DNA from 3 places in the Exiguobacterium sp. A1_3_1 genome. Region 1 is predicted to be linked to each of the others. Evidence: predicted binding sites of a transcription regulator. Region 1 holds the regulator's gene; each other region holds the start of a gene.
The links. Region 1 encodes Rex, which represses fermentation and respiration genes when NADH is low (regulators of the CRP and FNR family bind a similar motif). Its sites were predicted from a motif close to TTGTGAAATATTTCACAA; they were not measured.

Region 1 (12,748 bases):
GACGGACTATCGGTTCATCCTGCCGATGACCGCGATCTTTGGTGCGACGTTCATGTTGCTTGCTGATACGATTGGACGGACACTATACGCACCCTATGAGACGCCGGTCATCGCGATCGTTTCGATGCTCGGGCTACCATTCTTCCTCTTAATCGTTCGGAAAGGAGGGCGTGCTTTCTCATGATGGAATCTCGTTTACGCCGTCGCCAGCAACTGACGTTTTGGACGTTACTGGCACTATTGATCGCAACACTCGTCGTCAGCATCGGTCTTGGACCTGCTTCCCTTTCGTATGATCGTTTACTGCCGACGTTACTTGGAAACGGTTCGTTCAAAGAGGAGTTCGTCCTCTATTCGCTCCGCTTGCCCCGACTGCTCATCACCGTCATGGCAGGAATGGCGCTTGCCTTATCGGGTGCCATCTTACAAGGGATCACCCGCAATGAACTCGCTGATCCTGGTATCATCGGCATCAATACGGGAGCTGGCGTCGCCGTCGCCTTGTTCTTCCTGTACTTCCCGACCGATGTCGGGTCATTCATCTATCTGTTACCGATCGCTGCCTTCTTCGGTGCACTCGTCACCGCGACAGCGATCTACCTGTTCTCGTACGACCGTGTACAAGGACTCCAACCGATCCGCTTGATCTTAACGGGTGTCGGCTTCTCGATGGCACTGTCTGGAATCATGGTCATCCTGATTTCGTCGACGCGTCGTGAAAAGGTCGACTTCATCGCCAAGTGGCTCGCCGGTAACATCTGGGGGACGGACTGGATCTTCGTCTACTCACTCTTACCGTGGTTACTCGTCTTGATTCCGCTCACGTTCTATAAGGCGAATAAGCTCAATCTACTTGCCTTGAATGAACCGGTCGCGATTGGTGTTGGCGTCGCGATTGAAAAAGAACGGATCCAACTCTTGTTGACAGCCGTCGCGCTCGCTGCTGCTGCCGTCTCCGTCACGGGTGGGATTTCCTTCATCGGTCTGATGGCGCCACATATCGCTCGTGCGCTCGTTGGACCACGCCATCAGTTCTTCCTACCGATTGCCCTTTTACTCGGCGGCTGGTTGCTTGCGTTCGCTGATACGATTGGACGCAATATCGCGGGACCAGACGGTGTACCGGCTGGGATCGTCGTCGCCTTGATTGGAGCACCATACTTCATCTATCTACTGTTGAAGAAATAATCAAAAATCCGTATCAATCAGCGTCTTTCACTGATTGATACGGATTTTTTTGCTTTACCGTTTCCACCACGCACGTTCAATTTCTCCCATCGAGACGTACGCAGGATCGATTTGTTTAGCCAATCGATTCATTCGAGTGACACCAAGACCGACTCCGCCGCTCCAGACAAATAAGAGAACGAATAAATAACCGGGAGCATTTGGAATCGACAGCATGACGAAAGCGATTAGCCACGCCACGACATATCCTATGATCGTCAGGTGAGCAACCTTCTGAACAGTCTGTTGATAGATACCTTGCGTTAAATAGGACTTCATGAGTCGTAGCCGGACGATTTCTCGAGCGACTCCGATTCCACAAAGACAGAAAAACAAGGTTTGTCCAAAGACGGATTCAACCGCTGGTAAAAACCAAGCAAGTATGGCGACAATCAATCCAGGAATCGAAAAGAAATAGGTGACGACATGCACTGGACGTTTCATTACATTCAGACGTGCTTGTCGCTCGAATAGGTGTTCCATTTCGATGTTCCTTTCTGTTTGACGAAGCGGGCTACTTCTCCGTCACTGATATAATCCGGGTCACGCGCTCCGTCACGTCGGATGATCCATTCGCTGATGAAGTAGAGCGGTGTTAAAATCGCAAAAATGGCCACCAGCATCTTCCAGAACGGTTCCTCGATCGTCTGGATGATGACGATCGTCAAGACAGCGTACAGCAGGACGTGACTACCGACACGTAGTAAAAATTGCCGACGGACTTGTGCTTTTGAGATATAGCCGTCTAAAATTTTTTGTTTTTTTAATTGATAGCGAAAATCGGAGGCGAGAAAAACGGCTGGAATCGCCAAAATCAACATCGGGAGATCCGTCCATTCAATTAAGATACCGACTGTTATGAATAGAAACATGTTCCAATACCAGCGTGTGCCGAGCCACTCGACGTCTCGGTACGCGAGCGCAAGTTTTTGTAGACGTTCTTCACGAGCTGTTTGCATGACATCGTCTCCTTTAGCGCGCTTTGTGAATTTCTTTTTCCGTGATATATGTTGGATCAATCTTTCGTGAGATGAACTCTAACGTCTTTCGACAGAGCCAGTAGAACGGAATGACGACGATGACGAGACCGATCAAGAAGTACGTGTTCGGTCGATCGACCGCCCAAACGATCAGACCAGCGAGTGCTCCGTACTGTAAGATGCCGATCAGCACATGTACCTGATAGAGCCGTCTTGCTGAATCCTTTGATGTGTATTCCGCGACAAGCGCGAACCGCTTCCGTTGTACGAACATGTCGTAGCCAAAATACAATAACGGGACGATCATCGCGTAGATTGGTTTCTCGAGTGTGTTACTGAGCGCTAAGAATACCGCAAGCATGACCCACATGCCGGTCTTCGTCTTCTGATGCATCTCTTCGTACAGCGCCGCTAAGGCATCTGTTTGTGTATGTACGTGTTCCATGATCATCCACCTTTCTATACTGTCATATACTTACATTTTACTCGATCGGTTTCATCTGTGGTACGAATTTCAAAAAAAAGATGTCCTACCGCTTAGGGTAAGACATCTTCCATGAAGACTACGCACTGACCTGGATGATCAGATAGATGACGCTATAGGCAACGATTGCGAGCGGTATCATCGCGACACCGATCAGCCAGCCGTTTTTGTCACGGATACCGAGATATAAGACGAGACACCCTACGATGAAGGCGATTAAGGTCGTGAACGGATTCATGGTTGTTCCCCCTCTGACTTGTTTCTGTTCTTAAAATTCCCCCTCTTCTCGTCTCATAAACCCTTCAAGGCGCTTCGGCACGCAAGAAAAGCCAGACGGATACCCGCCTGAGTTTATCTGTAGTTACTTATTTTTTCGTGATGACGACTGTTTTTGTAACAACGTGTCCACCAAGATCCTTCAGTTTCAAGTTGTACGTGTTTTTCCCCTTCTTGAGCGTCACTTTTTTTGTGATTGTCTTTTTGAAGGCTCTCATTTGGTATGGTTCCTTGAAGGTATGACGGTATACGGCATTATCATTCATATCAAATCGAATCTCATCATAATTATCTTGAAGAACGATTTTAAGAGATGCTGTCTTTATTTTTGCTGATACTGTTTTTGGTGCTGTCACTTTTAAAGTCGGCAATGTCGAATCTAGAATGACTTGACGACTAAATACCAAGCGATTTCCTTTTCCATCATAAGCTTCGACTTTAAACGATTTGACGCCATCTTTCGTATAGGTCACATCATGACTGAACACGTACTGCTGTTTTGCTGCATCAAAACGAAGCTGGACGGCTTTTCCGTTAATTTTGAATGATTTAATCCCTGACTCATCGGATACATGACCCGCGATAGTAACCACTTTAGATGTCGACAGACCGAGTGCGACCGGTGTATCGATTTGGACGGTTGGTACCGCCTTGTCGATGCCTGTCGTGTTCACCGATTTCGTCACTGTATTTCCTGCATAATCCTTGACAACGAAATCAATCTTCGCCGATTTCGAGAGACCTTTTAATTCATATGCTTTTTCTGTCGGCGCAAGCGGCTGTTTGAGGACACTTGTTCCATCAACGAGAATGTCATACGACGCTATACCTGTTCCTTGATCGCCTGCTGTCCATGAAAGCGTTTCTTTTGCAGTATCCCATTGAACCGTTGCTGCTGGTTTTTTCGTATCGATATAGACGGGGAAGAGATTCGACTGCCATTTCGCATTCGGATAATCGATGACTGATTTCACTTGGTAATAGTAAAGACCGTCTTTGACTGGTTTTCCATTGACTGTTCCATCCCAAGCCGCACTTGTGACGGGTGTGAACCCATCTTCAGAACCGCTATCATAATAGTTCTTCACAACGTCTGTTTGTAGATCTAATTTACGGAGTGTTGCTTTATTACGGTCAAGAATCGAATACTCGACTTTTCGTGCATTACGAAGGAACGAGAGGACTGGGAACGCCTCGTCAACGCTACCATCGTTGTTCGGTGAGAACGCAACCTTGTTTTCAACGACTTTTCCCGCCGTGTTCGTGCCGAGGAACTCGAAATCATCTTTTACTTCTGTCGCTAATCCAGTTAATCCGTAGAATGTCTTCTCTTCGTCATAACGCGGTGCATCGACGATCGGTGCCTGATCCCACTTTCCTTTGAATCCGACGTACGGCACTGTCAATTCCGGATTTTTACTCTTCGTATCGATTAAACGAACGAAACCTTCAACGAAGTAGCCATTTTCAAAGACTTGCTCAAGTGGAAGACCGTTTGCCCAATCGACTGTATCTTTCAAATCGACCGATACACTTACTTTCGTTGAGCTCTTCGGATTGATGGAGACAGAACTTGCTTTTTTCGAACCGACTGCGAATGAGATTGGGAAAGTTCCTTTATTCGGATCGACCGCATCCACTGAGTTTTTCTTATAAATATTGTTGGCTTCCAGGAAGTTCGTTCCTTCTGCACCGAGATCCGATTGTACCGTTCCGGCTAATTGATATGTCACTTTTTCGCTACTATAGTTTTTCAAATCGAGCGTGAATGTGAATTTTTCGCCGACCTCTTTGAGTGCAGCCTTTCCTTCACCCGATTTCGTTTCCGTAACGACGACTGGTGTTTTCATCGCAGCACGTAGATCCATTAAACCAGCACCTTCACGACGTGGTGAATAGAAGCTACCAGTTTTCGCTTCAGCATTATACTGCCCTTTATCAAGCTGTGGACGTGACGTGTTCATGAGGATATTCTTCGCGAGTTTAACGCGTGTCGCACCATCGACTTTGAAATCCTTCGCGATTCGTTGCATGACAAGTGCCGTTCCTCCGGCGACGTGTGGTGCTGCCATCGATGTTCCACTCATGACGCCATATTCGTTATCATTGAGCGTCGAGTAGATTTTTCCACCCGGTGCCGTGATTTCAGGTTTGAAATCAAGATTTGGTGTGACACCCCATGACGTGAAATCAGACATCTCGCCCGCTACTGGGTTATCTGCTGAGACCGCTTTTCCATCGAACGTGACAGCAATTGCTTTTCCTGCTTTCGCTTTTTCTTCAAGATCATTCCCATCCGCGATGCTGAGCGTCACCATCGGAATCGTCGGATTGTTAAGTGCCATGCTGACATAATCCCCATGATCGACTCGTCCACGAACGATGACACCGGCTGCTCCTTGTTTCTCAGCTTCTGCTTGAATCATACCGTAATTGAAACTGCCGTTACGCACAACAAAAACAACTTTTCCTTTGACATCTTTTCCTTGATAGTTCGATGCTTGACCATCGCCGACATAAATGACGTCTTGCTTCTCCTTGTTGAATACCTTAATCGGATTCGGCGAGTCCTGTTTTTGGTACGCCAAATACCCAGCATCCTGTCCGTCAATCGTCAGTGCCATACCTTCAAGCGTTAATTTCGTATTCTCTAGCGATGCGACTTGTAGCGCTTGGCTGATCAACCCTGGAGATCCTACAACACCGATGTCAGGATTCGCTGTATACGGATTGCCTGCACCATGTCCTGTGAATGCCGAGTTTCCAGCAGAGATCGCACATAAGATCCCGTTGTTCATCGCGTTGACGATTGCCCGTTGCTCTGGATCATCTGCGTTGACGAATGATGCTGTCGAACCGAGACTCATGTTGATGACATCCGCTCCGAGGGCGATCGCATCATCAATCGCTTTGATGTAGATATCACTGAATGTCGATGGCATGCCTGGATCATTTCCGAATACTTTCATCGCGAGGAGTTGTGTTTCCGGTGCGACCCCTTTGATACCACCGTTCGCTTCGTCTCCATTAGCACCGACCGTACCCGCTACGTGCATTCCGTGCATCGATGCACCTGCACCTAAATCACGGATTTCGCTATCGTGATCAGCGTAGTTATAGCCGTATGGGACTTTTTCCGTGAAATACTTCCCTTTTAGTCCTTTTGATTCTTTGGCGCTTTCAACCTTTGAAGAAGTCAAATCAATCTTCGTCTCTGGGCTCAACACCATATCTTTATGCGACGGATCAATCCCCGTATCGATGACCGCTACAATTGTCCCTTCCCCTTTGAAGCCGTAGTCCTGCCATGTTTCTTTTGCATTAACCATATCTTTGCTATATAACATATCTGGTTTTGCACCTTTATCGGCTTTCGGTCGCGCGTATTCATGGGCGATATGTACGCTCTTGACTCCGTCGAGTTGTTTGATGTCTTCGATGTCGCCGAACTTGACTTCACCACTGAATCCGTTAATGACGGTCGTGAAGCTTTCCTTATATGTAACGGGAATCGATTTTTTAGCGATCGCTGACTTGACTGATTTTTGGACACTTACGAGGCGATCCTTAATCGACTCTTTTTCGGCATTGCTCAATGTGCTATACCGCTTGTTTTGTGCCTGCGCAATTTGAATCGCCGGCTTCTGCTCCATCTCGATGACGACACGGACCTTGTCAGACTGCTTATACACCTTCTCCTGTCCTGTTTTCTTAAGTGAGAGGGCGTGCGGCTTTTGACCGCTTGCCTTATCTTGCGAGGACAGTGCTCCTTGAGCACTGACCAAGTTGGAAGATGTCATTAAGACAGCTGCCAAGAGTGCGATTTCCTTCTTCATGCTTCTTTTCCCCTTTTCTAAAAAACTATAATGATGTTACCAACAAAACAGTTAAACGAAAATTCTGTATATTTAGTTTAATGAAATAGATGGAAATAAACAATTCAGTTCTGTCTGTTTTATATAATTATTTGTTTTTATTGACACTTTATATTACATTTCCATATTTTGAGAAAAACAAAAAAACTCTTGAATCCTCAAGAGTTTGAAGTGTACGAATATGGTGGAGACTATCGGGATCGAACCGACGACCTTTTGGCTGCCAGCCAAACGCTCTCCCAGCTGAGCTAAGCCCCCATGAATTAACTTTAGTATACGCATCGCTAACTGCTTTATCAATATAAAAATAACGCTTTCATAAAAAGAATTCCTTCCAAAATCGTCGGAAGGAATTCACGATTCATTTATTCAATTCACGCATCAAATCCGCCTGTCGTTCAAGCTCTGCCTGTTGCTCGAGGATCAAGACCTTTTTGTACGTCCGCGCAGAAATCAAGATGCTGATCTCATAGAGAACGAACAATGGGACCGAGATCATCAAGTGTGACGTCACGTCCGGCGGTGCGATCAATGCCGCAACGACGAACAGCGCAAAGTACGCATATTTCCGATTCTTTCGCATGAAAATTGGCGTCACGAGACCAAGACGTGTCAGAAACATCGTCACGACCGGCAATTGGAAAAGAAGACCGAACGGAATCGTTAATCGGATTAAGAAACTGAAGTAGTTCTCGACTCCGATGACTTGTTCGATTCCGAGTTCCTTCCCTAGTTCAGTCGAAACTTTTAATAAGAAAGGTAACAACCAAAAGTACGAGAAGGCTACACCAGCCAAAAACAGAAAGAAGATGACCGGAATATACGTCAATGTCGCTTTTTGCTCCTTGTCATACAGACCAGGGCGGACGAATGCCCACAGTTGATACATCCAGAACGGTGATGCCAACACGATTGCGATGATGAACGCAAGATTCAAATATAACATTAAAGGATCTGCGACGTTGAAGGCATTCAAACCGATACCGAGCTCTTTTAAGTCCGCTTGCAAGAAGCGAACGAGCGGTCGGACGAGCGGAAATGCAACAGCGAACAGGACGACGACGATGATAAGCGACCAGACGATCCGTTTACGCAGTTCGTCCAGATGCGACGTCACGCTTTGTTCTTGATCAATCGCCATGATTCAATCACTTCTCTTTCGGTTCATCCTTTTTATCGTCGTCCATGATACCGTTCGTTGCGCTCTTGAACTCTTTCAATGTCTGACCCGCAGCACGACCAAGTTCAGGTAACTTCTTCGGTCCGAAGATGATTAATGCGACGACACCGATTAGTGCTAAGCTACCTGGTCCGATGAATGCTATAGTTGACGGGATAAGGTTTTCCATTATGATTTCACTCCTTCAGCTGATTGCGAATAATGCTTCATGAAATAAACTAACGACTGCAACTCGATCGATAAATCGATGTGATGGACCCGGACGCTCGCTGGCACGTTCAACCGCGCGGGCGTAAAGTTCAGGATGCCAGTCACACCATACTCGACTAACTCATCCGCTACTGACTGCGCGAACTGGGATGGAACCGTCAAGATGGCAACATCGACCTGATTCGCTTCGATTTGTTCTTTCATGTCCGAAACATGATAGATTGGAACGTCATGCGTCGTTGTTCCGACCTTCTCTTCGTCCGCATCAAACGCAACGACTATCCGAGTACTATTATTCTTTAAAAAGTTATAATTTGCAAACGCTGTTCCGAGATGACCGACCCCGATTAAGGCAACATTCGTCACCTCATCTTGATTCAAGGTTTTGCGGAAAAACGTTAAGAGATGTTGAACGTTATATCCATACCCCTTCTTCCCTAATGCCCCAAAGTAGGAAAAATCGCGACGAATCGTTGCTGAATCAACCTTCACCGCCTCGCTTAACTCAGCAGAAGAGACGCGGAGCTTGCCTGAATTGTATAAACTTTGGATGAAGCGATAATATAGCGGCAACCGTTTTGCTGTCGCTTGTGGAATTTTTGTGTCTGGTCCATTCATCCTGCAGTTCCCCCTTCGGCCACATCCATCGTGGCACCCAAATCTTTGCAAAAAGCTTTCTACTCTCCTTGATTGTAAACCACTTCACATAGAGTCACAAATAATATATTCCGCAGGACCTCGCGCTTTTGTTCGTGATAGACTAAAGGGTGGAAGGATGGATGGAAATGATACTCTTACAAGTCAACCAACTCTCGAAATCATTCGGCGTTGAGCCGATTTTAGAAAATATCAAATTGGAAGTACAAGAGCGCGACCGGATTGCGCTCGTCGGACGAAATGGTGCCGGTAAATCGACCTTGCTCAAAATTATCGCTGGCGAACTCAGTCATGACTCGGGTGACATCATGAAAGGTAAAGATGTCAAAATCGGTTATCTCGCGCAGGACAGTGGTCTTGAATCGAACGAGACGATCTGGAACGAGATGCTGACCGTCTTTGAACATTTGCAGGAACAAGAACGAACACTACGCCGGATGGAAATCGAAATGGGCATGGAGCATATCTTGAACGATCCGGTCGCGTACGATCGTCTCCTAAAGACGTACGATCAAGCGCAACACGACTTCTCAGAAGCGGGTGGTTATCAGTTCGAAGCGAATATCCGCTCCGTTCTGCACGGCATGCGCTTTTATCCGGACGATTATTCGCGCCGGATCCAAACGTTATCCGGTGGTCAACGGACACGTCTCGCCTTAGCGAAGATGCTCCTGCAAGCACCAGAGCTCCTCATTCTCGATGAGCCAACCAACCACCTCGATATCGATACGCTTGCTTGGCTCGAAAGTTACCTCGGTGGTTATCGTGGCGCCGTCCTAATCGTCTCGCACGACCGGTACTTCCTTGACCAAGTCGTCAATGTCGTCTATGAGCTGTCACGCAATGTCTGCCGTAAATTCACCGGTAACTACACGAAGTACTTGGAACAAAAAGCGGCATTGTACGATCAAGAAATGAAACAGTTCGAACAGCAACAAGAAGAGATCGCGAAGATGCAGGACTTCATTCAACGCAACATCGCTCGGGCGACGACGACAAAACGTGCCCAAAGTGTCCGGAAGCGACTCGAGAAGGTCGACCGACTCGACCGACCAGATGGCGATGAGCGTAGCACGGTCCTGTCCTTCCCGATTGAAAAACAGAGCGGGAACGACGTTCTTCAAGTCAATCAACTGGCGATCGGTTACGAAGAAGCTGTCTCAAAAGACATCACGTTCCGCTTGCAACGCGGTGAATCACTGGCACTCGTCGGACCGAACGGCATCGGAAAGTCGACGCTCTTAAAAGTCCTCGTCGGTCGCTTACGCCCCCTCTTCGGTGATTTCCGTTTCGGAACTGGCGTCTCGATCGGATATTACGATCAAGAGCAGGCAGAACTCAATGACCGGAATCGCGTCATCGATGAGATTTGGAACGAATGGCCACTGATGCGTGAACAAGAAGTCCGGTCTGTCCTCGGGCAATTCCTGTTCAGCGGTGACGATGTCTTCAAAATCGTCCATGAGTTATCTGGTGGCGAACGCGGACGTCTCGCGCTTGCGAAACTGAAACTCCGGAAGACGAACGTCCTCGTCCTCGATGAGCCAACGAACCATTTAGATCTAGATTCGAAGATGGTCCTCGAAAATGCGCTCGTCGACTATGAAGGAACACTACTATTCGTCTCTCACGACCGTTACTTCATCGACCGGATCGCGACCCGTGTCATCGAGATGAGTGAAACCGGTGTGACAGAGTACCTTGGCGATTATTCGTACTATACAGAAAAGAAAGCAGAGCAAGAAGAAATCGCTCGTCTTGAAGCCGAGGAAGCAAAAGCAGCAAAAGTCACGGCATCGAAGACGATCGATAAAGAAGCGCAGAAGGAAGAGCGCAAGCGCCGTCAGCAAATCGAACAACTCGAACAAGACATTGAGCGGCTCGAACAGCGTTCAGCGGAGATCGAACAGTTGCTTTGCGAACCGGAAGTCTTCAATGACATTCCGAAAGCAACGGCACTTTCGGCAGAACGTGATCAGATTGATGTCGATTTGCTCGAATTAATGGAACGATGGGAGAACCAACACTGATGCGGACGAAGAGCTTTTTCATCAATCTCATCTTAGGATTACTATCCGGTGTTCTCTATTTCGTACCGTTATATGCCGATTATGTATCCGTCTTTATTCGTCCAGATGCCTTCAATGCTGCACTTCCTTTGTTCCTCTTGATTTCCTGCATGATCGGTCTCGTCATCCAGACATGGAGTGGGCTCTTCATCAGTTTACTCTCGGGATTATGCTGTACGCTCCTGACGATACAGCTATTCGTCGAACTCAATGATCCGTTGATCTTATCGTATTACGGTAGTGTCTCTCCAATCAGCGCTTTCTTGATCAGCTGCGTCGGAATATGGGCACTCGCAATCGTCTTTTATTTGCTCGATGGCTATCAGTACAGTAAACGTCATGGACTTGAAGCCTCTTCAAACGAAATCGATCCGCAGCCTTGATGAATCAGATGAACGACATGAAAAAAGGAGTGGAGATTCCGGTAGTTAGACCGGTCTCTCCACTCCTTTTTGTTTGAATCAAAACGAATCATACGGTGAGTCAGGCATTCACACTTCGATCATTTCGTCGGTCGGGCAATCGTAAACGTCTTCCCGATCGTCGCATAATCATTCCCTGCTAAACGAGCGACAGCCTTCAATCCTGCCGCGTCAATTCGGAACGACTCGACGAGTTCATCTGCAACGTGATAGCGCAGTACTTCCCCGATTAGAAGATCGGCACCTTCTAGCTCGACGTGTTGCGTCAAGCGCATCTCGAAGCGAATTTTCGCTTCCGCGATTCCGGGTACTTCGATTGCGTCACTATCGACGAGCGTCAAATCCGTCCGCTCAAGCTCACTTTCACCGTAAGCAAGTGGCGCTGCTGTCTCATTGACTGCGTCGACGATCTCTTCGCTGACGATATGGATGACATAACTTTGTTTCGCTAAGATGTTACGTGCCGTATCCTTCTGCCCCTGATCCGTCCGTTGTACGGCGATCACCAGTTGCGGCGGACTGCTTGAAGCGACCGTAAAGAAGGAAAACGGTGCGGCGTTGACCGTCCCGTCTTCTCCTTGCGTTGTCACGAAAGCAATCGGACGCGGAATGATGCTTCCGATCAGTAATTTATAATTGTCTTTTGCGCTAAGCGTTGATGCCTCGAACTTCATGAATGACCCACCTTTTTCTTCACCCGATGAGTGCAGCGAGTGAATAGTCTCCAGCACCGATCATCGCTACACCAAGCGCGATGACGATCAATGCCATGTTGTATTCGTACCCGTTCTGCGTCACCCAGTAACCATTCGCACCGTGTACTTTAACGATCGCGACAAGCATCGATCCGATGATGAGGAGTGCTGCGATCCAGAGGAATACGCCTCCTGCAAACAACAAGCCGCCGATCAATTCAGCAAGACCTGCTGTAATCGCGAGTGCCTTCCCTGGCTTCATGCCGATTGATTCGAACCAACCGCCTGTTCCAGCGATTCCGTGTCCGCCGAACCAACCAAATAATTTTTGTGTCCCGTGTGCAGCGAACGTTAAGCCGATGATTAAACGAATAATTAAAAGTCCTGTATCCATCATTGCTCTCTTCTCCTTTTACCTAATGTATTTTAGTTACTTTAAGTAACTCAATAAACAGACTATATCTTATTACTTACTAAAAGTAAATAGATTTGTTTTAGTTCTTTTTGTTACATTAAGTAAAATGATTCGATTTTTTTAGCAGAAGCGGGTATACTACAACTATAGAAAGGATGAGTGCTGATGGAAGAAGTCGCAATCCAACCGGCTCTTTGTCCCAAAGTCGAACATGCCTTTGAAATCTTAGGTAAGAAATGGACGGGTCTGATCTTACGT
Region 2 (12,748 bases), on a different contig from region 1:
CAGCCCCGATTACGAGTAAATCTGTTTCTTGTGCGAATTCACCTACTACCATTGCTTATCCCTCCATGATGAGAAGTTGTGGGTCGTTCAATAGGCGTTTAACTAAGTTAAGCGCGTTTTGTGCAGTTGCACCATCGATGAGACGGTGGTCGAAGCTGAATGAAAGTGCAAGAACTGGTGCAGCAACGATTTCGCCGTTTTTAACGACTGCTTTTTCAGCGATACGGCCGATACCGAGGATTGCAACTTCTGGGTGGTTGATGACTGGTGTGAACCACTGACCGCCAGCAGAACCGATGTTAGTGATCGTGATTGATCCGCCTTTCATCTCTTCGCCAGAAAGTTTACCTTCGCGTGCTTTACCAGCAAGGTCGTTGATGTCGTCAGCGAGTGAGAAGATCGATTTACGATCTGCATCTTTAACGACTGGTACGACAAGACCGTTGTCTGTATCTGCAGCGATACCGATGTTGAAGTAGTTTTTGTAGACGATTTCTTCGTTTACATCGTCGATTGATGCGTTGATTGCTGGGTATTTTTTAGCAGCAGCAGTCAATGCTTTTACGACGAACGGAAGGTAAGTCAATTTCGTACCTTGAGCAGCCGCAACTTCTTTGAAGTTTTTACGGAGTGCTACGAGGTTCGTAACATCGACTTCGTCCATGAGTGTTACGTGTGGAGCTGTATGTTTCGAGTTAACCATTGCTTTCGAAATCGCTTTACGGATTCCTTTGATTTTCTCGCGTGTTTCAAGTTCAGGTTGAGCAGCAACGTATGGCTTAACTTCTGTTTTTGGTGCAGAAGCAGCTGCAGCTGGTGCTTTTTCTTCTGTTGCTGGTGCTTCAGAAGTTTGACCACCGTTTGCGAATGCATCGATGTCTTCTTTGACGACACGACCGTTGTCTCCAGAACCTTGGACTTCACGGATGTCGACACCTTTTTCACGTGCATATTTACGGACAGATGGCATCGCGATGACGCGTTCTGATTTATGGATTTGAACCTCGTTTGGTTTGTCTTCCACTTTTTGATCCGTATCTTGAACGTCTTTCGCGTTGTCTTCAGCTTTTGGTTGCTCTGCTTCTTCAGAAGGAGCAGAACCTTCGCCTTCGACTTCGAAAGTGATGAGGACGTCGCCAACGACAGCTACGACACCTTCGTCAACTTTAACTTCTTTAACAGTACCATCAACTGGTGATGGGATTTCAACGACTGCTTTATCGTTTTGTACTTCAAGAAGAACGTCGTCTTCCTTGACAGTGTCGCCCGCTTTTACGAACCACTTTACGATTTCACCTTCATGAATACCCTCACCGATATCCGGCAATTTGAATTCAAATAAACCCATTTGAATATGCCTCCTTTTAGTTCACTCTTCTAGTCGATTGTTATCTGTAAAAACGGAAGCAAGGAGAGAATGGACCCCTCTCCTTATTTTCCGAAATGCTCTTAGAAATTGTAGACAGTTTTGACTTTCTCAACGATATCTTTGTGATCTGGGATCCAGACGTCTTCACCTTGTGCGAATGGGAAGATTGTATCTGGAGCAGCAACACGAAGAATTGGCGCTTCGAGGTCAAGGATTGCACGTTCTTGGATTTCAGTTGCAACCATTGCAGCGATACCCGCTTGTTTTTGTGCTTCTTGAACGACGACGACACGGTTTGTTTTCTTGACAGAAGCAAGAATCGTATCGATATCGATTGGGCTGATTGTCATCAAGTCGATGATTTCGACGCTGATGTTTTCTTTTTCGAGCTCTTCAGCTGCTTTAAGTGAAGCGTGTACCATCGCACCGTAAGTGACGATTGTTACATCTGTACCTTCACGTTTTACATCAGCTTTTCCGAGTTCGATCGTGTAATCGCCCTCTGGCACTTCACCGCGGAATGAACGGTAGAGTTTCATGTGCTCGAGGAATACGACTGGGTCGTTGTCGCGGATTGACGCGATCAAAAGACCTTTTGCATCGTAAGGTGTTGAAGGAATGACAACTTTAAGTCCTGGTGACTGAGCCATGAGTCCTTCGAGGTTATCTGCGTGAAGTTCCGGTGTTTTAACACCGCCACCGAATGGTGAACGGATTGTAACAGGTGCACTGTATGTGCCGCCTGAACGGTAACGGAGACGCGCAAGTTGTGCTGCGACTGAATCGAATACTTCGAATACGAATCCGAAGAATTGGATTTCCATGATTGGACGGAATCCTGTCAGACTGAATCCGACAGCAAGACCACCAATACCTGATTCTGCAAGTGGTGTATCGAAGACGCGGTCTTCGCCGAGCTCATCTTGAAGACCTTCTGTCGCACGGAATACCCCACCGTTTTTACCGACGTCTTCACCGAACAAGAGAACTTGTTCGTCGCGTTTCATCTCGACGCGCATTGCGTCAGTGATCGCTTGGATCATCGTCATTTGTGCCATGGGTTATTTCGACTCCTTTGCTGTATACTCATCAAGCTGCTCTTGCAGGTTTTGTGGAAGCTTCTCAGCCATCACGTTGATGAAATCTGTAACTTTTTGTTTTGGTTCTTTGTCAGCTTGTGCAAGTGCTTCCTTAACGTCAGCTTTAGCTTGCTCGATGACTTCGTTCTCTTTATCTTCGTTCCAAAGACCTTTTGCTTCCATGAAAGCACGGAAACGGACGAGTGGATCTTGTGCTTGATACTCATCATCCATGTCTTTTGTACGGTAACGTGTTGGATCATCACCAGCGAGTGTGTGTGGTCCGTAACGGTAAGTCAATGTTTCGATCAATGTCGGAACACCGTTGAGTGCTTCAACACGCGCTTGTTTCGTAGCTGCGTATACAGCAAGAACGTCCATACCGTCGACTTGGATACCATTGATACCAGCAGCGACAGCTTTTTGAGCGATTGTTTTCGCCATAGATTGTTTTTCGACAGGTGTCGAGATTGCGAAACGGTTGTTTTGAACGACGAAGATTGCAGGTGCTTTGAAAGCTCCAGCGAAGTTCATACCTTCATAGAAGTCCCCTTGTGAAGAACCACCATCACCTGTGTAAGTGATTGCGACTTGTTCTTTACCGCTTTTCTTAAGACCGAGAGCAACACCAGCCGCTTGAACGATCTGCGCACCGATGATGATTTGTGGCATTAAGACGTTAACACCTTCAGGGATCTTACCACCTGTGATGTGACCGCGTGAGAACAAGAATGCTTTGTAAAGTGGGAAGCCATGGAAGACCATTTGTGGAATATCACGGTATCCAGGAAGAATCCAGTCATCTTTATCCAAAGCGAATTGCGTACCAATCATTGACGCTTCTTGTCCAGCTACTGGAGCGTAGAAACCAAGGCGTCCTTGACGGTTAAGTGAGATTGCACGTTGGTCCCAGATACGTGTGTATACGAGACGGCGCATTAATTCCGTAAGCTCTTCATCCGAGAGGTCTGGCATAGCGTCTTTATTGACGACTTCACCTTTCTCGTCAAGAATGCGGAACGTTTCAAAGTTTTCTTCCACGTTTTTAAACATGTTTACGTTCATCTTTTCACCTCATCCTTTCACTGCGTTCAGCGAAATATTCCTCTGACTGATTTGCCCACATGACAATAGTGTCCAAAAAACGAAGTCCCGTGTGACTATCCTTTGAACATGTGTCTGTGTACCTATTCAGTTGAGTAAACTGTATTATCATGAATCGACACGTTATAGTGTCTTGTTCATTACGTTACAAGTATAAATCTGTAACACCTTAAAATCAAAGGAAATGTTTTATTTTTTTCGCGTTTCACATTGTGAATTCAATCACAAAACTAGAATATTCCATCTTCTGTATCATTCGATATTTTCCTACTGTGTTAGTTGTCATCATTCCCCACTTTCCTATGCTATACTTTTTGTAGACGAAAGGAGTGTTGTTCATGATCACCATGAATGAAATCGTACGCGAAGACGTTCCTGCTCTTCACGAACGGTCAGTAGAAGTGACCTTCCCTCTCAGCGATGAGGATAAGGAAACGATGCGACTCATGCGCGAGTTCCTCGCCAACAGTCAAGATGATGAAATTGCGAAGAAATACGATTTACGAAGCGGCATTGGACTTGCAGCACCACAAATCGGTGTCAACAAGCGCATGTTCGCGATCCGCTTACCGGATGGTGATGATTTGCTGGAATTTGGTATCTATAATCCAAAAATCATCAGTCATTCCGTCGAGCAGACCTATTTAACGGGCGGCGAAGGATGTCTGTCCGTCGACCGTGAAGTCGAAGGACATGTACCGCGCTATATGCGTATTACCCTAACTGGCATCGATCATAACGGAAATCCTATAAAATTACGTTTAAAAGGGATGAAAGCAATCGTCTGCCAACATGAATACGACCATCTAGATGGCGTCATGTTTTATGATCGGATTGATAAAAAAGAACCGTTCAAGGAATACGGCCCTGCCACGTAATACAAAAATCCTCGTTTCCGTTTTCGGAGACGAGGATTTTTTTGAATCAGACTTCCATGATGATCGGCATGACCATCGGATGACGTTGTGTTTTTTCTGTTAAATACGGTGTGAGAGTATCATTGATGACTTGTTTGATGTCCGTCCATTTCGTATTACGGTTCGCGAGCGATTGATCAAGTGAACGCTTGAGTAGACGTTCAGCATCTTTAATCAAATTACCCGATTCGCGCATGTAGACGAAACCACGCGAGATGATGTCCGGTCCAGAGACGAGACGATTCGTCTTCGAGTCAAGCGTCACGACGACGACGACGAGTCCCTCTTCTGAGAGAATACGGCGATCGCGTAAAACGATGTTTCCGATGTCTCCGATTCCTTTTCCGTCGACATAAACCGCATTCGCTTGAATCTTCCCAGTGATAGCGGCTGCATTCGCATCTAATGCCAGTACTTCACCGTTATCCATGACGAAACAGTTTTCTTCCGGTACGCCAGCATCCATCGCAAGCGACATATGCTTCTTCAGCATCCGGTATTCCCCGTGAATCGGCATGAAGTATTTCGGATTCAATAGACGTAACATGAGCAACTGCTCTTGTTGACTACCGTGACCTGATGTATGGATATCATTCAGTTTACCGTACATGACATCTGCACCAGCTTTATATAGCTGATTGATCGTCTTTCCGACAGAAACGACGTTTCCTGGGATTGGTGACGAAGAGAAGATGACGAGATCATCCGGAATGATCGAGATTTGACGGTGTGTTCCGTTTGCGATACGGCTAAGTGCAGCCATCGGTTCTCCTTGTGAGCCGGTACAAAGGATCGTCAACTCATTTGATTTATAACGTTTCATCTCGTTTGGTTCGATGATCGTACCCTTCGGCGCTTTGATGAAATCAAGTTCTTGACCAATCATCATGACCTTGTCCATGCTACGTCCGAAGACGACGATTTTCCGTCCTGCTTCTACAGAAGCATTGACGACTTGTTGCAGACGATAGATGTTCGACGCAAACGTCGCGAAGATGATCCGTCCTTCCGCTTTACGGAAGATGTCTGAGATCGTTTCCCCAACGACACGTTCACTCATCGTAAACCCTTCCACTTCTGCGTTCGTTGAGTCCGATAGAAGACACAATACGCCTTCCTTACCGAGTTCAGCCATTTTAGCTAGATCAGCCGGTTCTCCAACTGGCGTGAAATCGAACTTGAAGTCCCCTGTATGCACGATATTCCCTTGTGGCGTTTTGACGACGACACCGAACGAGTTTGGAATCGAGTGTGTCGTACGGAAGAACGAGATGCTTGTCTTCCGGAACTTGATGACCGAATCCTCATCGATCTCATGCAGTTCCGCGTTGCGAAGCAAACCATGTTCTTCTAACTTCACCTTGATGAGACCCATCGCAATCTTCCCAGCGTAAATCGGTAAGTTCACTTGTTTGAGCAAGAATGGCAGACCGCCAATGTGATCTTCATGACCGTGTGTGATGAAGACGCCTTTGACCTTATCCTTGTTCTTGATCAAGTACGTGTAATCTGGAATGACATAGTCGATTCCGAGTAATTCATCTTCTGGGAACATGACACCCGCGTCAATGACGATGATCTCATCTTGGAATTGAACGACATACGTGTTCTTCCCGATTTCCCCTAGTCCACCGAGTGCGAAAACGGCGGCTTGATGGTTTTTGACGAACTTCATTCGAACGTCGCAACCTTGAAATCAGGATGTTGTTGTTCGTATGTCAAAAATTCTCCGCTGACTTCGCGGATGAACTCGATGTTGATATCTTTGAGGTGGTCAATCGTTGATCGCACGTCACGAATGCTTTCCCCTTCTACATACATTGTTTCTGTCCGTTCACGAACAGGTGCTTCCGAACGAAGCGGTTGGTAAAATACTTTAAAAATCATGCCTAGCAACTCCTTATCAGTACATTGTTTTTTGTCCTTAGTACAGTATACACGATACACGGACTATTTTTCATCCTTATTCCGCATGTTCCCTTCAGGCAACACGCTTTTGGTTATGCTATACTTTCACGTGAACAGGTCATTTTGACCAATTAAAAAGAGAAGGTGAAACCATGGCAAATCAGAAAGTCGTCTTTTTCGATATCGACGGAACCTTATTGCATGATGGTCATTTTGTTCCGGAATCAACAAAACAGGCAATTCGTAAGCTTCAAGAAAATGGTGTCTATGTAGCCCTTGCAACCGGACGCGGACCTGCGATGTTGTCTGGAATCCGTGAACTGCTCAACATCGATACGATTATCGGCTATAACGGGCAAATCGTCGTTCATCAAAATGAAATCATCTACAAACGTCCACAACCGAAGACGGATTTAACGCATTTAACGCAACAAGCGAAAGAAAACGGGCATACACTCGTTTATCTTGGCGAAACAAAAGGCTTCACGACGAAATCAAATGATGTTCATGTCGTCGATTCACTCGGGGAGCTTGATATGCCGTTGCCGATTCACGATGAAGAAGCATTTTTATCGCATGATGTTTTCCAAACGCTCGTCTACTGTACGGCTGAAGAAGAGAGCGATTATGTTAAACGCTATGACGCATTTGATTTCATTCGTTGGCACCCACATGCAATGGATGTCATCAATGTCGGTTCTTCGAAAGCAGAAGGGATCAAACAATTCCTGAAATTGACGAATATTCGCCGCGAAGATACCTTTGCATTTGGTGATGCTTTAAACGATCTAGAGATGCTTCGCTACGTCGGAACGGGTATTGCAATGGGCAACGGACTTCCAGAAACGAAAGCTGCCGCTGACTATGTCACGAAACCCATCCTTGAGGACGGTATCGCACACGGATTAAAAGAATTCCAACTCATTTAATTAAGTAAATGTAAAGCTGAGGCGCGCCTCAGCTTTTTTTAGTTCTTCACTTTATGAATCGCACGCTCTAGACGGTCGAGGTCCTCATTTTCACCAATGACGACGAGGTAGTCCCCTTTTTCAATCATTTCGTCAGCTTGTAGAGAAATCAGAACGTTTTCTCCACGTTTAATGGCGACAACGTTCGCTCCGTATTTGCTCCGTAGATCCAGGTCAATCAATGTTTGTTTTGCCATCCGATCACTGACTTTAATTTCAACGATCGAAAATTCTTGAGATAAATCGAGATAGTCAAGAATATTGGAACTCATTAAACCATTTGCAATCCGGACTCCCATATCCCGTTCGGGGTGAACGATGAAATCTGCTCCGATTTTTCGTAATACTTTTTCGTGGTAATCGTTCGTCGCTTTAACGGTGATCGATTGTACCCCAAGCTCTTTTAAGATCAATGTCGTCAAGATGGATGCTTGAATATTTTCCCCGATCGCAACGATGACATGATCGAAGTTTCGGATTCCTAGACTCTTTAAGACGTTCTCATCCGTCGTATCCGCGATGACGGAATGCGTCGCAATTCCCATGAATTCATTGACGCGCTCCTCGTCGGAGTCAATCGCTAAGACATCATAGCCATTTTTCGATAATTCACGGACAATCGAGCCACCAAAGCGCCCTAGTCCAATTACTGCAAACTCTCCATTCATTTTCACAACTCTCCTTCACAATCGCTCTTCCTTAGTAGTGTACCCGATTCAATTTAAAAATACTATAAACGCCCCTGCGATTCGCAGAGGCGTGTATTCATCCATTATTTTGAGGATTTCCCACGTACATAATCGTTATCGAACAAGAAGAGTCGTAAAATCAAGTACAACGCCGGAATCAAGAGTAAGAGTCCGAAGATGAAGACAACGACGAGTGCGGAAGCCATTGTTTCGTTAACGACCGCTTTGTTGATATCGATATATGGATACAAGATATATGGTAAGTGCGTATAACCGTAACCGAACCATGCCACTCCATACTGTAGCATGACCGCGACGAAAGCAATTCCGTAATTCTTCTTCATGTAGACGAGTGTCACCGCAACGAGGAAGAAGATGAAACTAGCAGCGAACCACCACCAGTTCCCGTTTAAGATGTTCTCATAGTGCCATGCCGCTTGATTTTTCAATCCAAAGAAGACGAGTGCACAGACTAGAATCGTCGGACCACTCCAGAAGAGCGCCCACTTACGAATCAATGGCGTAGCCCCTTCATCCTTCGCTTTATCTGCATAGAACAAGAGGAACATCGCACTGATATAGAGGACGGATACGATAGCGAGTGCTACGACCGACCAAGAGTAAAAGTTCGTAAATAATTTTGTTCCTAAAAACTCAACCGTTTCATTCGTTTTACGAATGAATCCACCTTGACTGATCGTCAATGTCGTTGACATCGCCGCCGGAATCAATAGACCAGTTGCTCCATATAAGAACGTATAGAACATGCTGTCATTTGATCCATAATTGGCGAATGCATAGAAACTACCACGAATCGCAATCAATACGAGAACGATCGAGGCTGGCACGAGTAGTGCCGTACCGAAATAGTAAGCGGTATCCGGGAAGAACCCGACTAATCCGACGAAGAAGAATACGAAGAAGACATTCGTTACCTCCCACACTGGTGAGAGATAACGAAGAATCAATCGATTCGTTAAATGATCCCGCTTCGTATATTTTGAATAAAAGGCGTAAAATCCAGCACCGAAGTCAATTGAGGCAACGATGAGATATCCGTACAGGAAAGTCCAAAGGACCGTAATTCCTAGTGTTTGAACGTCCAAATCGTTCCCTCCTTACTTGTTATCATCCACGAACATAGCTTCCCCACGTGCGTGGTGGTTTTCAGCAAGTTCTTGAAGTTCTTTTCCAACCGGGTTTTTCTTGAACATCCGTAATAATACGACTGTACAAATCGTACCGAGCATCAAGTACAAGGCACTGAATAGAATCAACATCGGACCGACGGCAGTTGATGTCGTCGCCGCATCTGCTGTCCGCATGATGCCGTAAAGTGTCCAAGGTTGGCGACCAATTTCAGCATACATCCAACCTGCTTCAATTGAAATCATCGCCAGAGGTCCACCGATGAAGACACCTCTTAAAATCCATTTGTTATAAGGATTTAATTTTTTCAATCGGAATGCCAAGATGAACAAGGCAGAGATGGCAGCCAAATACATACCAATCGAAACCATGATATCGAAGAAATAGTGAACAATCAGCGGTGCTTGATCTTCTTTTGCGAACTCATTTAGACCAATGACTTCTGTATCTGGAGCTCCACCCGCAAGAATCGAGAGTGCATATGGGATTTTGACGGCTCCCTTGATTTCATAACTGCCGTCTTCTTGCTGATCAAGTATCCCACCAAAAATCAATTCTGCTTCACTTGTTGTTTCAAAATGCCATTCAGCAGCCGCGAGTTTCTCTGGCTGATATTTCGCCAAGTATTTCCCTGAGAAGTCCCCGACAAGTGCAGTCGAGAAGGCAAAAATCAATCCAGCCATAACCGTTAAGCGAAGTGCTTTTTTATGATACGCTGTTTCCGCTGCTGAGAGTGTTTTTTTGCGGAGTAAGTGGAACGCCGCGATTGCCGCCAAGATGAAAGCGACTGTCAAATAAGCCGATACGATGACGTGTGTTGCTTTTGTAGGTGTTGCTGTATTGAACATTGCTTTTAATGGTTCAATTTGCGTTAGCGTTCCGTTGACGATCTTAAATCCTTCTGGTGAGTTCATGAAGGAGTTGACCGTCGTAATGAAGAATGCTGATGCTGTCGCACCGATGACGACTGGAATCCCGATCAACCAGTGTAACCATGGGTTTTTGAATCGATCCCATGTATACAGGTAAATACCGAGGAAAATCGCTTCAAAGAAGAATGCGAATGTTTCCATGAACAGTGGTAATGCGATTGTTTGACCAGCTACTTGCATGAGTGACGGCCAAAGTAGTGATAATTGCAATCCGATGGCCGTCCCTGTCACGACACCGACTGCGACGGTAACGACGTATCCACGCGTCCACCGTCTTGCTAATAAAATATAATCCGGATCTTTGCGTTTCAGACCGATGAATTCAGCTGCGAGTACCATGAGCGGTACCCCGACACCAATCGTCGCGAATATAATGTGAAACGCTAATGTGAGCCCTGTCAACAATCGACTGAGCAATACGGGATCATTGAACATGTATATAGCCCCCTCTTCCTAAAACATACTTCTCTATATGGTCTATAACCGTATCATAGAGAACATAACCCTTTATGTCTGTTTATAATGTTTGATGTAACAAATTGTTCACATGTGCACGTGATTTTTTTCACAAAATGTTCGAAAACTCCTATTCTTACATATATAAAAAGCTTTCCCGTTCTTGATTTCGAAAGGGAAAGCTTAATGTCCTTCATTATTTCATAAAACTTTTTAAACATATTCTCGGAAATAATGGTCGAGTAAATCAATCACAAAAGGAATCGCGGATTCATCTGGATTCAAGGTTGGTTGATGAAGACCAGATGTCGGATTGTCGACTCCGAGCCAAAACATCATTCCTGGAATTTCCTTCAACATGAATCCAAAGTCTTCTCCTGTCATTGCTGCATCACATTCAATATAGTTCGCATTCATCTTAACGAATGATGAAAATTTATCAACGATGTGTCGGTCATTGACGACCTCGTAATAACGATTTCCGAATTGTAGATCAATCTTGACGCCAAAGGAAGCTTCGATTCCCCGGATGATGTCACGAACGCGTCGTTCCAGTTTTTCCATGTCTTCCCCGTTGAGTGCGCGCATCGTACCGTCAAGAACAGCTCTACCGGCGATGACGTTTTCTCGAATCCCGGCATCGACCTTTCCGATCGTGATGACGCTACAGTTCATCGGATTGATGGATCGGCTGACGATTGTTTGCAATTGCATGATCAAGGCTGCTTGCGCAACGACCGTATCAATCGTCAAATGAGGAAATGCCGCGTGACCACTTTGACCATAGATCGTGATATGGACTTCTCGAGCACTCGCGAACAAGACGCCTGGACGGCTTGCAATCGTACCGACTGGATACTCCGGTGCGACGTGAAGACCATACATCTCACTTGGACGATATTTTTCAAACAACGGACTTTTAATCATCGGTTCTGCCCCGCCCGGACCTTCCTCCGCTGGTTGGAATAAAAAGACGACATCATCCATGACCGGCAATTCAATGATTCGTTTCATCAATCCCAACGCAATCGACGTGTGCATATCGTGACCACAGGCATGCATGAAGCCTGGATGTTCCGAGCAAAATGGAAGACCTGTCGCTTCTTCGATTGGTAACCCATCAATGTCTGCCCGGTATCCAATCGTCCGATTTCCAGTCAATCCTTTCACTCGAACGAAAACTCCCGTTTCAAACGTATCATACGTGACACGATCTGGTGGATAAGCACGAATTTGTTCCAATATAAAAGCTTGCGTCTTAAATTCCTTGAACCCTGGTTCTGGTATTTTATGAAGCGCGCGCCGCATTTCAATGGCGTATTCCATCTGACTGACTTCCTCCTTCTTCTTTTACGATGTCCCAAAATGCTTGAACTTGTTTTAGTTCAAGCATCGATTCCGTAGACAAAATCCATGTATCTCGCTTTAATATCTTTCCGGACGATGTTTTTAACGGAAGCTGCATGACTTCATTTGATTGTTGGATCGTCGACTCGGGTAAAATCGCAAATCCAATTCCATGTAGAGCCATCTGCTTACATGTCTCGATTTGATCGACGACCAGCGTCCGAGATGGTGGACTTGCGAACCGATCTTGCCACCATTCTAAAATTTCTTGATAGTACGTTGAATCACTCTTGAACTGGATGAATGGTCGATCCGTCACGCGTAACTGTTCGATTGACGTCAACTCACTATCGACTAAATAGAGCGGATCCGAGAAAAGACGTTCTTTAACACCTTTCCAGTCCGGGTTTCCACGAATGATCCCGATATGAAAATGTTCCTCTAACATATGACGCATCATCTCACTGGACCATCCCGTGACGAGCTGAACACGGACATGCGGATAACGCTCAACGAATCGTTTCAAGACACGCGGGAGCCAGTATTGCCCCATGATGGAAGCGACGGCAATTCGAAGCGTTCCATAAACAGCACCCTCTTCTGCCGTCAATTCACTTTTTAACTCAAGTTCCTTCCGATTCATCTCTTTTGCGAGACCGATTACTTTTTCTCCTTGTGGTGTGATGCTTAACCCACGCGATGAACGAATGAATAACTTTGTTCCCCAGCGTCTTTCAATCGCAACGAGACGTTGACTAAGTGCAGGTTGCGAGACGAATAATCGTTCAGCAGCGCGCCTCATATTCAATTCTTCCGATAAGGTGATCAAC
Region 3 (6,341 bases), on a different contig from region 1:
TCCGGTATTTGCCGAAAATTCCTGGCGCGAGCGGCTCAAGTCGACGGTAAAACGACGTCCGGATATCACTGAGGATCGTAAACGTCGCCCGGTGCGAATAATAACGTTCCGCATATCGACTGACGGCGCGCGTCAGACTCGAAATTTTTTGCAACGCAATCAAGACGGCAAGCGTCTGGATCGGTGGCAATAAGGCTGCCTTTGAAATCAGATAACCACTTGCTGCGAATAACCCGACCGCTGTCACTCCGGCGAGGACACCGAAGAAGATCGACCAGGCGATATCGCGTTTTTGATGCACCATCAACCGAAAGACTCTTAGTAGTTCTTTCATCGTGTTTCCTCCCCTCTCTGGACGCTACGCATCCGCGCATATTCCGAATCACGCCCAAGCAGTTCATCGTGCGTGCCACGATCGACGATTCGTCCACCATCGAGGACGACGATTTGATCTGAGCGCTCGATCGTATGCAGACGGTGTGCGACAGTGATGACTGTCGCTGCTTGTCCAAGCTGTTCGATCGCTTGCTGAAGCAGTCGCTCCGTTTTGACGTCGAGTCCTGTCGTCGGTTCATCAAAGACGATGACGTTCGGTCGTTTCAAGAACGCTCGTGCCAACGCAACGCGCTGTTTCTCGCCGCCTGATAGACCACGTCCACCTTCTCCAATTACTGTGTCAATCCCTTCAGGTAACGTCGCAATCAACTCCTCGAGTCCTGCTGCCTGCGCCGCCTCAAAAATCTCTTCCGGCGTCGCTTGACGGAGTTCACCGATTGCGATGTTTTCTGCCAGCGTTCCGGCATACAGATACGGATGCTGCGAGATGTAGCTCAACTGACGGAACCAGCTCGCTTCCTCCACCTGACTGCGATTAATCCCGTCAAGCAGAATCCGTCCTTCTTTTGGATCCGCGAGTCCGGCAATCAACTGTAAGACAGTCGACTTACCGGCACCACTGCGACCGATCAACGCCACCTTTTGATACGGTTCAATCGCAAGTGTCACGTCTTGTAAGGCAAAGCGTCCTTCTTGATACGTAAAATCAACTTCATCCAAGACGATTCGTGGTGGACGGTTCATCGCAAGTTCTGATTGACCGAAGGCAACAGGACGATCGTCTGCTGTTAGTTCGGCTGCGATCTGTTTCGCTGCCGCGACACTACCTCGTCCCGTATGGAAGGCAGCTCCCATCTCTTTTAAGGCAAGATAGTATTCTGGTGCCAACACGAGCATCAGGAACGCCGGGATGAAGGTAATGCTTTGGAACAAAATCAAGCGCAGACTGACTTCAAGTGCAATCATTCCCATGCTGAGCATCGAGATGAACTCAAGCATCAACGACGACAAGAAGGCGAGCTTCAAGACCGTTAACGTCGCATCCCGGAAATCAAGACTACTTTTTTCGATGACGTCACGTTGTCGTTTCGCACGACCAAATAACTTCAAGGTCGTCAGTCCTTGCAACGTATCAAGGAACGTTCCCGAGAATGCCGTCATCTTCTCGAGTTGAGCATCCGCCCGCTTTTGCGTCATGATGCCGATGATGATGTAGAACAACGGAATGAACGGTGCTGTGATCATCATGACGAGACCAGTGATCCAGTCATAGCTGAATGCCGCGATCAAGACCATCAAGGGAACGATCGTCGTCTGGACGACTTTCGGCAAGTACTGACTGTAGTAGCTGTCCATCTCGTCTACAGCGTCGAGCAAGACACTGACCTTCTGTCCCGCTTGCCCTTGTAGCATCATCTCGACCGAACGACCTGTGTATTTCGCGACGAGTGCTTCCCGAAGCGCCTGCTTCATGTGTGCCGATAACGTCGTACCGAGACGACCGTTCCAATACGTCACGGCGACCCGGAGCAACAGCATTCCGAGGACGACGAGTAGTAACGGAATGACGGCTTCAAACGGTTGTTCTTTTAAGAAAATCCGATCGACCGTCAACACGATGCCGTACGATTGACCGATGACCGCAACCCCCATTAGGAAAGCTGCAATGATGAATTGAATGAGAATACTGCGTGGAATCTGGACGATTCCTTTTAATGGATTCATATACAAACGTCCTTTCACAAAGTGTGAACGACTTTTAGTGAATATTTTCACATATCGTACATTTAGTATACCGAATCCGGAACGGGGATGCCATGCAGATGCTGTCGAAAAGGTGTGACGGTTTTGTGAGAGCATAAAACTCGACAATTCTTTCGAATGAAACTATTATGGATATACATTATCCACGTTTAACGAAAGGGGACTTCTCATGCAAATGAAAACCGGGGTCGAGCAATCCGTCTACGCGATGTTGCTTTTGACCTTCCTTCCGGATCGCGCTGTGTTGCCCGGTGAATTCATCAGCCAGCAACTTGGTGCCTCGCCGACTTATTTCCAAAAGCTCTTACGAAAACTCGTCCAGGCGGATCTGTTGTATTCCGTACCGGGTGTCAAAGGTGGCTTTCGCTTACGACGTCCGGCAGACGAAATTCAAATCTTTGACATTTATCAAGCGATCGAGGGCAAGCAGACGTTGTATGTGTCAAGCGGTGTCTTTGAGGATTTGATGGGAATTCAGGAACAGGAAATCGGTCTACTCTCGAATCTGATGACAGAAGCGGAAGAGGCGTGGCAATCGACGTTGAAGCGCGAATCGATTGGCTCGATCCGTCAAGCAATCGACGCCTCCTGTCCACCGGAACATTTAGAACGGTTGCATGCGTTAATCACAGACCGGATGATGACACTTTAATGAACAGAAAGAGGTTTTTACTATGGTATTGAATCGTTATTTCGACTTATTCGACGCGTCACGCACGGACGCACAAGCTTTTGAGGATCTCGTTTCCTTATTCACGACAGACATCACGTTCGTTCTGAACGGACAACCAAAGCACGGCATCGACGCCTGGAAACAGTTCGTCCGTCATGTGTTCACGGCGAATCAGGATATTAAGCACATGTATGCGGGCTGGGAAGAAACAACACCCGGAACGTATGAAACACGCTGGGCAGTTTGCGGAAAACGGGCAGACGGTAGTGTCTTCACACAAGACGGAAAAGATATCGCACGTCTCGATGAAAACGGACGGATCGCTTACCTGGAGAACGTTCCAGATGATCCGACGATGTTCCGTTCATAAGATTACTTTTAAATACCAAAAAACCTGTGTTCCGCGAAAGCAGAACACAGGTTTTTTGGTATTTTTATAGGTTCTTCGCTTTGAATGTGTCTCCACCTTCGATCGTGCCGTTATCAAAGCCTTTTTGGAACCAACGTTCTCGTTGCGCTGATGTGCCGTGGGTGAAACTCTCCGGTACGACATATCCTTGTCCCTTCTCTTGTAACGTATCATCCCCGACAGCATTCGCTGCCGTCAACGCTTCTTCAAGATCGCCTTCTTCGAGCAAGTTTTCGCCTTGCGCATGATGCGCCCAGACGCCGGCATAATAATCGGCCTGTAGTTCGAATCGAACGAGGTACTTGTTGAACTTCTCCTCACTCATTTTCTCTCGAAGGGGCATGATCTCATCCGACTTTCCGAGTAACGTCTGGACGTGGTGTCCGACCTCGTGCGCAATGACATAAGCCATCGCAAAATCGCCCGGTGCCCCGTACTTCGTCTGCAGTTCATCATAAAAGCTTAAATCAATGTATAATTTCTGATCGCCGGGACAATAAAAGGGACCGACGGACTTCCCTGCTTGTCCGCAAGCCGAACTGACTTGATCCGTATATAAGACGAGCTTCGGTTCTTTATAGGTCTTACCATCCTCTTTGAATTCCTTCGTCCAGACCCGTTCCGTATCCGCTAAGACGACAGAGACGAAATCCGCTGCTTCTTTTTCCTGTGCTGTTTCTTCGTACGTCGTATTTTGCTGATCCTCACCGGTTAAGTCTCCGAGTAACTCAGCTGGATTACCGCCCATCAAGGTGATGACGATCAGCAGGATGATTCCGACACCACCACCGATGCCGGCGATTCCTTTCCCACCCATTCCTCGCCGATCCTCAACGTTTGAACTCCGTTCTCTTCCCTTCCATTTCATGCGCTTTCCTCCTACTCGTTTCGTTGTAGGTCTTTACCCGAAAGCATTCGTCCGTAACGCTCCGTCTTAGGATGGACGTTCCTTCTCGTATTCATTGCTAAAATAAGTACATCCATTTCTAGGAATATCGCCCTCCTGTAGAGAAGAAGTTCAGCACGGATTTTCGCAGAAAGGAGTTGTCCGATGCACTCGTTCCGTCAACACCTCAAGAACTTCATGCATACGTACCGTAAGGACATCCTTGTCCTATCTGGTATGTTTGTATTCATCCTAATTTATAGCTTTCCGTTGTTTCGTTCCGGTATGGTGACGTTTAGCGATCTATCCTTCGGACTATCCTCCCATCGCTACTTAGAAGAAATTTATGGGGCTTGGAACAACCGCTGGAGCACGACGACGCTTCTGAATGTCGCACGATTGCTCTACATCCTACCGTTTTATGTACTCAGTCTATTGTTTGGCTCATCCGGTCCCGTCTTGATCAAGTCATTCATCATCGGACTGTTGACGATCTCTGCTTTATCGATGTTCGCTTTTACGAAACGGCTCCACTCGGTTTATGTCTCGAAGCACTTTTCTTATCTCTCACTGATTGCCTTTGCGATTGCCGCGTTGTTTTATGCCTTGAACCCGTGGGTGATTACGCGGATTCAACATATCTATTTATTATGTGGCTATTCCGTCTTCCCTTACGCTTTGATGTTGTTCTTCAACATCTTCGACCCGAAGTTTCGGGAACAGCTCGATCCTGGTTTCCGTTTGTCTGATCGATTGAGTCGACGGACATGGATTGATATCACCGGACTATCGATCGTCTTTGCCTTCATGGCGGCGGGGATCCATTATTTCTTCTTCTCGCTGATCTATATGGGAATCATGGTCGGACTCATTTTCCTAAAGACAAGTTGGACGCGTCGCAAAGAACGGATTTGGTCGTCGTTACTATGGTTTTATGCTCGGGCGACTTGTGCGTTTGGTCTCGTTTTTCTACTATTCAATGGATATTGGTTCTTGATGTACGTCGGCTCGATCCTGACTGGATCACAAGCTTCACAACACAATATCAATGTCTCTGATACGTTGATGTTGTTCAGCCGACACTCGAGCTGGACGAACGTTTTATTTTTAACGAGCTACTGGTGGCCGATGTTTGATTTGACTACGTTACCGCTGACGTTTTGGATTGCTGGCGCGATTACACTTTTACTCATCTTGCTAGGAGCCGTCGTCGCGTATCGGCAACCGATCCATCTGTTCTTTAGTCTGCTTGCGATTCCGCTGATCGTCTTTGCGACCGGTACCCATGAACAAGTTGCCGATGCGTTTGTCCTGTTCGTGACGAAGACACCGTTGATTGGTGCGATGTTCCGCGATCCGAATAAGCTAGTTGGTCTCTTGATGGTCAGTTACAGCTTGTTGCTCGCCGTCGGATTAAATGCCGTCTTTATCCGTGCGTCCCGGACGATTCCACCGAAGTTGTACCGGGTCGTCTCGATCGTCGGTACGCTGATCGTCGTCGCCTGCTTTTTCCTCCCTTACCGGACTGTCTATATGGAAGGTTTTTATCATCCGGTCAAGATGCCTAAGGAATACACGGCTATCCAAGAAGAAGTCAATGGGAAGTGGTTGCAATTCCCGATTGCAGACGAGATGACGCAACCAAGTACCGGCATCGCGACTCCACGCTGGAATCAAAATCCACGAAAAGGTGGCGAAATCAAAGCTACGGGTGACGTACAAGTCTATACGTCGGCACACGATACCGTCTTTCATCATGAAGGAGCATCACCGACGATTGGTTACATGATGACGTTCATGCAATATCTACTCGACACCGGTCGCTCGGAACAAGCTGGACAGATCGCGAAAGCATTCGGATTGAAGCAATTCGCCTACCGGGATGAGTACACGGGGATGAAGGACCGACAAGACTTCAATCTAAAGGTTCTGCAGGAACAACGTGATCTCGTACAAACGAAACAAGTCGGCTTGTTCACCTTATTCGACTTGATTGCACCGCTCGATACCCGGACCGTTCCACAATTGATGTTGACCCCTTATGGACTCGAACGGTCGATCAGTTATCCGACACTGGCTGGCTACAATCTCGGTCGTCAATCGATTTTATATGCGACACAAGCACATCAGGATAGCCTCTCCTGGATGAAAAAGGGTGATATCGTCGAAATGATCGAGGAAAACGACCTTGTTCTCAGCCAAGTACCGGACGAATACTACTGGAAACCGTTCGATGCGATTGATTCAGCCAATGCCTTCCTGAACTGGGGTAA

Region 2: a site for Rex is predicted at 10,669-10,686, ahead of F8N00_RS04570 (cytochrome ubiquinol oxidase subunit I). Genes of this name have one in related genera too.
Region 3: a site for Rex is predicted at 2,097-2,114, ahead of cydD (thiol reductant ABC exporter subunit CydD). Genes of this name have one in related genera too.

Annotation. Positions count from the first base shown of each region.
Region 1 is NZ_WBYY01000051.1:5,643-18,390, reverse strand. Features, by position in the region: partial or broken gene F8N00_RS07515 (iron chelate uptake ABC transporter family permease subunit) at 1-184, shown strand, start outside; gene F8N00_RS07510 (FecCD family ABC transporter permease) at 181-1,188, shown strand; gene F8N00_RS07505 (hypothetical protein) at 1,243-1,710, opposite strand; gene F8N00_RS07500 (hypothetical protein) at 1,677-2,186, opposite strand; gene F8N00_RS07495 (hypothetical protein) at 2,200-2,652, opposite strand; gene F8N00_RS07490 (hypothetical protein) at 2,771-2,929, opposite strand; gene F8N00_RS07485 (S8 family serine peptidase) at 3,057-6,803, opposite strand; tRNA gene F8N00_RS07480 (tRNA-Ala) at 7,025-7,100, opposite strand; gene tatC (twin-arginine translocase subunit TatC) at 7,204-7,983, opposite strand; gene F8N00_RS07470 (twin-arginine translocase TatA/TatE family subunit) at 7,991-8,191, opposite strand; gene F8N00_RS07465 (redox-sensing transcriptional repressor Rex) at 8,191-8,850, opposite strand; gene F8N00_RS07460 (ATP-binding cassette domain-containing protein) at 9,018-10,919, shown strand; gene F8N00_RS07455 (hypothetical protein) at 10,919-11,341, shown strand; gene F8N00_RS07450 (flavin reductase family protein) at 11,461-12,054, opposite strand; gene F8N00_RS07445 (DoxX family protein) at 12,074-12,472, opposite strand; gene F8N00_RS07440 (winged helix-turn-helix transcriptional regulator) at 12,656-12,748, shown strand, end outside.
Region 2 is NZ_WBYY01000026.1:5,923-18,670, forward strand. Features, by position in the region: gene lpdA (dihydrolipoyl dehydrogenase) at 1-52, opposite strand, end outside; gene F8N00_RS04525 (dihydrolipoamide acetyltransferase family protein) at 56-1,348, opposite strand; gene F8N00_RS04530 (alpha-ketoacid dehydrogenase subunit beta) at 1,450-2,427, opposite strand; gene pdhA (pyruvate dehydrogenase (acetyl-transferring) E1 component subunit alpha) at 2,431-3,513, opposite strand; gene def (peptide deformylase) at 3,891-4,430, shown strand; gene rnjA (ribonuclease J1) at 4,477-6,144, opposite strand; gene F8N00_RS04550 (DNA-dependent RNA polymerase subunit epsilon) at 6,141-6,356, opposite strand; gene F8N00_RS04555 (Cof-type HAD-IIB family hydrolase) at 6,530-7,306, shown strand; gene F8N00_RS04560 (potassium channel family protein) at 7,345-8,013, opposite strand; gene F8N00_RS04565 (cytochrome d ubiquinol oxidase subunit II) at 8,118-9,140, opposite strand; gene F8N00_RS04570 (cytochrome ubiquinol oxidase subunit I) at 9,153-10,550, opposite strand; gene F8N00_RS04575 (N-acetyldiaminopimelate deacetylase) at 10,785-11,897, opposite strand; gene F8N00_RS04580 (LysR family transcriptional regulator) at 11,881-12,748, opposite strand, start outside.
Region 3 is NZ_WBYY01000174.1:424-6,764, forward strand. Features, by position in the region: partial or broken gene F8N00_RS15035 (ABC transporter transmembrane domain-containing protein) at 1-334, opposite strand, end outside; gene cydD (thiol reductant ABC exporter subunit CydD) at 331-2,061, opposite strand; gene F8N00_RS15045 (Rrf2 family transcriptional regulator) at 2,270-2,752, shown strand; gene F8N00_RS15050 (nuclear transport factor 2 family protein) at 2,775-3,143, shown strand; gene F8N00_RS15055 (neutral zinc metallopeptidase) at 3,208-4,050, opposite strand; partial or broken gene F8N00_RS15060 (hypothetical protein) at 4,234-6,341, shown strand, end outside.